One region of the Rhizobium sp. WYCCWR 11128 genome, then DNA from elsewhere that is predicted to be linked to it. Evidence: predicted binding sites of a transcription regulator. Region 1 holds the regulator's gene; the other holds the start of a gene.
The links. Region 1 encodes LexA, which represses DNA repair genes until DNA is damaged. Its sites were predicted from a motif close to TGTTCNNNNTGTGTTCNG; they were not measured.
Positions count from the first base shown of each region.

Region 2: recA (recombinase RecA) is a predicted target of LexA. The motif match lies at 2,260-2,277, and genes of this name have one in related genera.

Region 1 covers NZ_JACCEZ010000001.1:1,308,814-1,313,528, reverse strand. The annotation lists gene HX898_RS06365 (ComEC/Rec2 family competence protein) at 1-2,116, shown strand, start outside; gene lexA (transcriptional repressor LexA) at 2,097-2,816, opposite strand; gene HX898_RS06355 (VOC family protein) at 3,015-3,908, shown strand; gene kdsA (3-deoxy-8-phosphooctulonate synthase) at 3,905-4,715, shown strand, end outside.
Region 2 covers NZ_JACCEZ010000001.1:915,803-920,517, forward strand. The annotation lists gene HX898_RS04435 (pseudouridine-5'-phosphate glycosidase) at 151-1,077, opposite strand; gene HX898_RS04440 (carbohydrate kinase family protein) at 1,150-2,094, opposite strand; gene recA (recombinase RecA) at 2,324-3,418, shown strand; gene alaS (alanine--tRNA ligase) at 3,572-4,715, shown strand, end outside.

The DNA.
Region 1 (4,715 bases):
GGTTCTCATCGCCAGCCGCAGCCGGGCGGCAGTGCGGGCAACGCTGCTGGCGCTCTCGCTCGTGGTCTGCGGCATGGTCACGGCGCAGTTCGAGAGCCGGCGGGCTTCGACCGTGATCCTCGATTCATCAGTGACGACCACGGTGACCGGCCGTGTCGAGCGGCGCGAAGGCGATGGTCGCGGGCGGTGGCGCTACATTCTTGCGGTCACCGGCACTAGGGCACCGGAGCTGAAGCGGCGGCCGGAACGCATCACCGCCATCGCCCGCGGCGCGGACGCGGCCTTCGAGATCGGCGATATCATTACCGGCAGGGCGCGGCTGACGCCGCCGGCAGGTCCGGCACTTCCCGAACTCAACGACTTCTCCTTCGGTGCCTATTTCGATGGCATCGGCGCCAACGGCTTCTTCTACGGTGCACCGACGAAGGTCGATGCGCAGGCTGGTCCCCAGGCTGCCAGATCGACGGCTGAAACGCTGCTCGAAGGGCTCTACCGGCTGCGCAGCGGCATTGGTGACCGCATAAGGTCGATCCTGCCCGGCGACACCGGCGCTTTCGCCGCTGCTCTGGTGACGGACGAGCGGCGTGCCATCTCGAATGAGACGACGGAGGCGCTGCGCCAGTCCGGTCTGGCTCATATCATCGCCATCTCCGGCCTCAACATGGCACTGTCGGCCGGCATCTTCTTCGTCGGCTTCCGGATGCTGCTCAGCCTCTTTCCCGGCATTGCTGAGGCCTACCCGACGAAGAAGATCGCTGCCGCCGGCGCGCTCATCGCTGTCACCGCCTATTTCCTGATTTCGGGCTTTGCGGTCTCTGCCGAACGCGCCTTCATCATGATGGCCATCATGTTGGTTGCCGTCTTCTTCGACCGGCCGTCGATCAGCCTGCGCAATGTCGCTCTCTCCGCGCTCGTCATCATCGTCATTTCGCCGTCCGAGGTTTTGGGTCCGAGCTTCCAGATGTCTTTTGCAGCGACATTGGCGCTGGTCTCGGGCTATCAGCTGTGGAAGGACCGGCGCGTCCGCGAAAACGCCTTCCTGAAGCTGCCGATCATCAGGCCATTCGTTACGGTTGCGGGCTTCTTCGGCGGCATCTTCCTGACCTCGCTGATCGGCGGTTTTTCCACCGCGCTGTTTTCGATCGAGCATTTTCATCGCCTGACCGCCTACGGCCTGCCGGCAAACCTCGCGACAATGCCGATCATCTCCTTCATCATCATGCCGGCCGGCCTGCTGGCGATGCTGCTCATGCCTTTCGGCCTGGACGTTTTGCCTTGGAAGGTGGTGGGATTCGGCCTCGATCTGGTGATCGCGGTCGCAAAGACGGTGTCCGGCTGGGATGGCAATATAGACGTCGGCCGCTTGCCCGCCTGGTATTTCGCCGTCGCCGTGGCAGGCTTTCTGCTGCTGACGCTGCTCCGCACCCGGTTGCGCCATGTCGGCACATCGATCATCGCGGTCGCAACGCTCATCCTGCTGCTTCTGCCGGGTCCCCGTCCGCCGGATTTGGTGATTTCGGAGGATGGCAGTCTCGTCGCAATCGTCGAGGCGGCAGCCATGGCGTCCAACCGTGAAAGACCGCCGGATTTCATCTTCGACCAGTGGCAGAGAGCGCTGGTCCTGCCGAGGCATGATCCGCCGAAGATGCTGGATGGTCCTGCTATCCCGCCTGAGGGAGAAGACCGCCGCGTCAGGCTTTCCCGCGATCAGCAGAACGAAGCAAGGACCGCGATGCGGGCGGCCACAGCGGGCGGTGACGCAAACCGCTTTTCCTGCGTCAAGAAGGCCTGGTGCACATCAAGGCTCGCCAATGGTCAGGTGGTTGCTGTCATCGACAATGCCGCCTATCTCGGTCCGGCATGCGACGCGGCCGATATCGTCGTGACCTCGGTCCGCCTTCGCTTCAACAGCTGCCGCTCGGGTGCGACGCTCTTCACCGGTGAGACGCTGCGCAGGACCGGATCCATCGAGTTGCGCTTCACGGACGCCGGCCTGGAGGTCGCAACCGCATTCGATGCATTGTCGCGGCCATGGATGCGCCATCGCGCCTATGACTGGCGCAGCAACAGCTTTACCGAATCGGGCCTAGCCAATGTCAGTGATAGCGGCGAATGAGACCGACGAGTTTACCCTGAACCTTGACACGGTCCGGCCCGAAAATCCGGGTCTCGTAAGCCGGGTTGGCGGCCTCCAGCGCGATCGAGGCGCCCTTGCGGCGGAAGCGCTTGAGTGTCGCTTCTTCGTCGTCGACGAGAGCAACGACGATGTCGCCAGGACTTGCGGTGCTGCCGTTGCGAATGATCACGGTGTCGCCGTCGAAGATGCCTGCGTCGATCATCGAATCGCCCTTGACCTCCAGCGCATAATGTTCACCGGAGCCGAGCATGTCGGCCGGAACGACGATGTCGTGGGTATTGTTCTGGATCGCCGAGATCGGCACACCGGCAGCGATTCGGCCCATGACCGGCACGGAGACCGAGTTGCCGTTGTCGGCGACGGGCTTTGCGGGAGCAGGGGCGGTGACCGGCTGCGGTTTGCCGAGGCTGCCCTCGATGACGCTCGGCGAAAAGCCGCGCCGGGGCTGAATGCTGGGGCTGTAGGCCTCCGGAAGCTTGATGACCTCAAGCGCGCGGGCGCGGTTCGGTAGGCGGCGAATGAAGCCTCGCTCCTCCAGCGCCGTAATCAAGCGATGAATCCCGGACTTGGAGGCGAGGTCCAGGGCATCCTTCATTTCGTCGAAAGATGGCGGAACGCCGGATTCCTTCATGCGCTCATGAATGAAAAGGAGAAGCTCCTGTTGTTTGCGCGTGAGCATCGACGTTGTGACCTCGTGATTGAAACAAATCCAGAACAGACACTATATGTTCCATATGTGTTCCGCAAGTAGCTAAATTTCCGTAAAACTTGGCGCCAACTCGTTGAGATTTTTATTTTCATTCGCCGGATTGGCACACAAGTCTTGCCTTGGGCGGCACTCTCACACATCTCTGCCGTGTTAGGAGAGGGGGATATCATGAACGAGCACTCCGCCAAACCGCACCCGCTGGATCATGTCGTGCTGCCGGTCGTCAATATCGATCTGGCGCGCGAGAGGCTCGGCAAGCTCGGCTTCACTGTTGCCGCCGATGCGCGCCATCCCTTCGGAACGGAGAATGCCTGCGTCTTCTTTGCCGACAAGACCTATCTGGAGCCGCTCGGGATTGCGAGCGTCGAGGAGAGCGAGGCATCAGCGCGGCAAGGCAATGTCTTCACCGCCCGCAACCAGGCCTTTCGCTTCCGCTGTGGCGAGGAGGGGCTTTCGGGGCTGGCTTTCGGCAGCAAGGATGCCGGCATCGATCATCAGAATTTCGTCGGCAACGGATCGAGCGCCGGCGAGATGCTGCAGTTCACCCGGCCGATGACGATGCCGGACGGTTCCGAGACGATTGCCGGCTTCAAGCTGGCTTTCGCCGGCGACCTGCGCGCGCCTGATCTCCTGCTCTTCACCGTCGAGCGCGTCACGCTGCCGGCTGACCGCGCCGCGCTGGAGACGCATGCCAATGGCGTCACCGGCCTAATCGAGATCGCGCTTTGCACGCCGGAGCCGGCCGCCTTCGCTGCCTTCGTCAGCCTTGCCGTGGCGCAATCGGCAGTCGAGAAGACCGGGTTCGGCGTCAATATCGCAGCATCGAATGCGAAAATCAGCCTGATGACGCCGGAAGGGCTGGAGGCCTATTTCGACATCGCCGGCTCATCCGCAGATCGCGGCCTGCGCGGCCGGGCAATCCTCTTCACTGTCGCCGATCTTGCCGTGACAGAAGCGCATTTGGCTGCTAACGGGGTGACATACACGCGCAAGAACAATCGCATTCTGGTGAAGCCCGCGCCCGGGCAGGGCACGCTCTTCGCCTTCGAGGAAACACGATGAGCACTGATACGAATTCCGAAGTCAGGATCGGCGAAGGCCAAGGCCAGGTCACTTTTTCCAATACCGGCCGCCTGTCGCTGATTGCCGGTCCCTGCCAGATGGAGAGCCGCGACCACGCCTTCATGGTTGCCGGCACGCTGAAAGAGCTTTGCGGAAAGCTCGGCATCGGCCTCGTCTACAAGAGCTCCTTCGACAAAGCGAACCGGACCTCGCTTTCGGCCGAACGCGGTATCGGGATCGAAAAGGGCATGGAGGTCTTTGCCGACCTCAAGAAGGAATTCGGCTTTCCCGTCCTGACCGACGTTCATACCGCCGAGCAATGCGGGGAGGTGGCAAAGGTCGTCGATGTCCTGCAGATCCCGGCCTTCCTTTGCCGCCAGACCGACCTTCTTATCGCCGCCGCCAAGACCGGCCGCGTCGTCAATGTCAAGAAGGGCCAGTTCCTCGCTCCCTGGGATATGAAGAACGTCCTGAAGAAGCTCAATGCCAGCGGCAATCCGAACGTGCTGCTGTGCGAGCGCGGCGCCTCATTCGGCTACAATACGCTGATTTCCGACATGCGTTCGTTGCCGATCATGGCGGCGATGGGCGCGCCCGTTATCTTCGATGCGACCCATTCCGTGGCGCAGCCGGGCGGCCAGGGCGAATCCTCCGGCGGTCAGCGGGAATTCGTGGAAACCCTGGCGCGCGCCGCTGTGGCTGCCGGTATTGCTGGTGTCTTCGTCGAAACCCATCAGGACCCCGACAATGCCCCTTCCGACGGCCCGAACATGGTCTATCTCAAGGACATGCCGCGGCTTCTCGAAA
Region 2 (4,715 bases), 390 kb from region 1:
GCGAACGCTTCCCATCACATCAACGCTTCACCGAGTTGAAAGGGACATTTGTTCAGAAAGCCGGTGGCTCCAGCCAATCTCCCCACCTGTGGGGGAGATGGCCGGCAGGCCAGAGGGGGCTTGCTCGGCATAACCGGCAGCCCGTAGCTCTCATTCACCCAGCGCCACCGCAATCTCAGCAGCAAGCCGCGCGTTGTTTTCGACGAGCGCGATGTTGGTCTTCAGGCTCTGGCCGTCCGTCAGGTCGAAGATGGTCGACAGAAGATAGGGTGTTACCGCCTTGCCGGTGACTTCGTCGCGTTCGGCGCTGTCGAGCGCCCGCTCGATATAGATTTCCATCTCTTCGCGCGCGATCTCGTCGGCCTCGGGCACGGGGTTGGCGACGAGCATGCCGCCGTCGATGCCGAGTTGTTCGCGCACCGTCTGGAAGTTGGCGATGGCGGCCGGGCTGTTCAGCGACAGCGGGCTGTGGATGCCCGAGGAGCGCGACCAGAAGGCGGGGAAATCCTCGCTCTCATAGGTGACGACAGGCACGCCGCGAGTTTCCAGCACTTCCAGCGTCTTCGGAATGTCGAGGATCGCCTTGGCGCCGGCGCAGACGACGATGACGCCGGTGCGAGCGAGTTCCTCGAGATCGGCTGATATATCGAAGCTTTCTTCGGCACCGCGATGCACGCCGCCGATGCCGCCTGTGGCAAAGACACGGATGCCGGCGCGCGCCGCCGCGATCATCGTGGCCGCGACCGTGGTGGCGCCGGTGCGGCGCTCGGCGATGGCGAAGGCGAGATCGGCGCGCGACACCTTCATCACTTCGGTCGCCTTGGCGAGTTGCTCCAGTTCCGCGGCTTCAAGACCAATATGCAGCGTGCCGTGAATGACGGCGATCGTTGCCGGCACTGCACCCTGTTCGCGGATGATCGCCTCGACGCTGCGGGCCATCTCGATATTGCCGGGATAGGGCATGCCGTGGGTGATAATGGTCGATTCCAGCGCCACCAGCGGTGCGCCGCGCTGCTTGGCGCTGGCGACTTCCTTCGAATAGGCGATCGGCAGAAGAGGGGAGATGGGCTTGGTCATGGTCTTGTCCTGTGATCGACAGAGCATGATGCCGAAGTGACGACATCATGCTCAACTATTTAATCAGCCGCTTCAATGCAGAATTCTGATCTGGGGAACAAGGGCAAGCGCCTCATTCAGCAGATCGGGCGTCAGATTTTCGTTGACGGCGTGCCGCGACTGCACGGTCAGTATGGCGGCCGCAGTGCCGTGGCGGACGGCCTCTTCGAGCGAAAGGCCTGATATCAATGCGGCGAGTGTGCCGGCCGCAAGAGAATCGCCGGCACCCGTAACATCGGCGACGGTGTCGGCGATCGGTGGCTGCAGCGTCATGGCGCGGCCCTCGCAAAGCGCGACGAGCTCGCGCCGGCCGCGGGTGACGACGGCATTCCTGATGCCAATTTCATTCAGCAACGGCCGCCAGCCCGCAGCCTCTTCCGGCCGCTCGCCGGTAAGGGCGGCAGCTTCAGCCTCATTCAGGAACAGGTAGTCGATATCCCCGATGCAGGGTTTCAGCCTGACGACCTTGGCCGGCGAGATGGCGATTGCCGCAACAGGCTTGGCGAGGGAATGCGCCTTTGCGACGATCGCCGCGATCGTCTCTTCCGGCAGGTTGGCATCGAAGAGGATGAAATCGTGGGCGGCGAAGGCCTCCCGCACCCAGCGGATGGACAGACGCCGCGGCACGAAGAAGCGGTAGAGATCCATGTCGGCAAGGGCGATCACCAGATTGCCGTCCTTCTCGATGATCGCCGTGTAGCTCGGCGTCTTGCGGTCGAGGAAGACGAAGGGCCGGTCGTCGATGCCGGCGAAATCGGCAGCTTCTCCGACCGTCTCGCCCATCGGATCGCCGCCGCGCGGCGAGATCATCGTCACCTGAAAACCGAGCCTTGCCAGGTTGCGCGCCGCATTGAAGCCACCGCCGCCCGGCTCCTCGAACCATGTGCCGGGATTGCTGGCGCCAGGCGCCGTCTCGCCGGAGATGCGGCCGCGCCGGTCGATATGGGCGCCGCCGAGAACAAGAATCTTTTTCTTCATCCGATCCGCTCTCCCGATGCCCGAAGGACGAATCGATACGGTGCGCCCTGACGCGGCGGAGTCGGCACTTTTGGCCTAAGCCGTTGCTTTTTATTGATAAAACAAATGCAGAACACGTGTCGTTTTACCTTTTTCTTTCAACTGTTTGATCGCCTATTGCGAGAATGGAACAAATAGGGTACAAACTCGACATTGCTTGAGCGGCTTCAATAACCTAAAGGTGGATCGGATGTCTCAGAATTCATTGCGGCTGGTAGAGGACAAATCGGTGGACAAAAGCAAGGCGCTTGAAGCGGCACTCTCACAGATAGAGCGGTCGTTCGGCAAGGGCTCGATCATGAAACTCGGCTCCAACGAGAATGTTGTCGAGATCGAGACGATCTCGACCGGCTCGCTTGGTCTCGATATTGCACTCGGCGTTGGTGGCCTGCCGAGGGGCCGCATCATCGAGATCTACGGGCCGGAAAGCTCCGGTAAGACCACGCTTGCATTGCAGACGATTGCCGAAGCGCAGAAGAAGGGCGGCATCTGCGCCTTCGTCGATGCCGAACATGCGCTCGATCCCGTCTATGCCCGCAAGCTTGGCGTCGACCTGCAGAACCTTCTGATCTCGCAACCCGATACCGGCGAGCAGGCGCTTGAAATCACCGATACGCTGGTGCGCTCCGGCGCCGTCGACGTTCTCGTCGTCGACTCGGTCGCTGCCCTGACGCCGCGTGCCGAAATCGAAGGCGAGATGGGCGATAGCCTTCCCGGTCTTCAGGCGCGCCTGATGAGCCAGGCGCTGCGCAAGCTCACCGCTTCGATCTCGAAGTCGAACACCATGGTTATCTTCATCAACCAGATCCGCATGAAGATCGGCGTTATGTTCGGTTCGCCGGAAACGACGACGGGCGGCAATGCGCTGAAGTTCTATGCTTCCGTGCGCCTAGACATCCGCCGCATCGGCGCGGTCAAGGAGCGCGAAGAGGTGATCGGCAACCAGACCCGCGTCAAGGTCGTCAAGAACAAGATGGCGCCGCCCTTCAAGCAGGTCGAGTTCGACATCATGTATGGCGAGGGTGTTTCCAAGACCGGCGAACTGGTCGATCTCGGCGTCAAGGCCGGCATCGTCGAGAAGTCGGGCGCCTGGTTCTCCTATAACAGCCAGCGCCTCGGCCAGGGCCGTGAAAACGCCAAGACCTTCCTGCGCGACAATCCGGATCTCGCCCGCGAGATCGAACTGTCGCTGCGCCAGAATGCCGGCCTGATCGCCGACCGCTTCCTGCAGAACGGCGGACCGGACCCCGATGACGGCGATGGCGATGCCACTGCGGAAATGTAATTTTCGCGCCTAAACTCATCGGACAGTTCCAACCGGCCGCATTCCTGATGAGAATGCGGCCGGTTTTGTTTGTCTGCTGGACAGCGGCGGGGGTGAACGTTAAAAGCCGATGAATTTAAATTACCTGCCTCCGGCAGCATTGAAGGGCATAGCATGAGCGGTGTGAACGATATCCGGTCGACCTTCCTCGACTATTTCAAGAAGAACGGCCATGAGATCGTTCCGTCGAGCCCGCTCGTGCCGCGCAACGACCCGACGCTGATGTTCACCAATGCCGGCATGGTGCAGTTCAAGAACGTCTTCACCGGCCTCGAAAAGCGTCCCTATTCGACGGCGACGTCTTCGCAGAAATGCGTGCGAGCCGGCGGCAAGCACAACGACCTCGACAATGTCGGTTATACTGCACGCCACCTGACCTTTTTCGAGATGCTCGGCAACTTCTCCTTCGGCGACTATTTCAAGGAGAATGCGATCGAGCTTGCCTGGAAGCTCGTCACCGAAGGCTTCGACCTTCCGAAGAACCGCCTGCTGGTGACCGTCTATTCCGAGGACGAAGAAGCTGCGACGCTGTGGAAGAAGATCGCCGGCTTTTCCGACGACAAGATCATCCGCATCCCGACCTCAGACAATTTCTGGCAGATGGGCGATACCGGCCCCTGCGGCCCGTGCTCGGAAATCTTCATCGACCAGGGTGAGAATGTCTGGGGCGGCCCTCCGGGCTCGCCGGAGGAAGATGGCGACCGGTTCCTGGAATTCTGGAACCTCGTCTTCATGCAGTTCGAGCAGACTGCACCCGGCGAGCGCTCGCCGCTGCCGCGTCCGTCGATCGATACCGGCATGGGGCTGGAGCGCATGGCCGCCGTTCTGCAGGGCGTTCAGAGCGTATTCGACACCGATCTCTTCCGCACGCTGATCGGCACCATCGAGGACACGATGGGCGTCAAGGCGGAAGGCAGCGCCAGCCACCGCGTCATCGCCGACCATCTGCGCTCCTCGGCCTTCCTGATCGCTGACGGCGTGCTTCCGTCGAATGAGGGCCGCGGTTATGTGCTGCGCCGCATCATGCGCCGCGCCATGCGCCATGCACAGCTGCTCGGCGCCAAGGAACCGCTGGTCTACAAGTTGCTGCCGACGCTGGTGCAGCAGATGGGCCGCGCCTATCCGGAACTGGTGCGCGCCGAGGCGCTGATCTCGGAAACGCTGAAGCTGGAGGAAAACCGCTTCCGCAAGACGTTGGAACGAGGCCTGTCGCTTCTGTCGGACGCGACGACGGATCTTTCCAAGGGCGATATGCTGG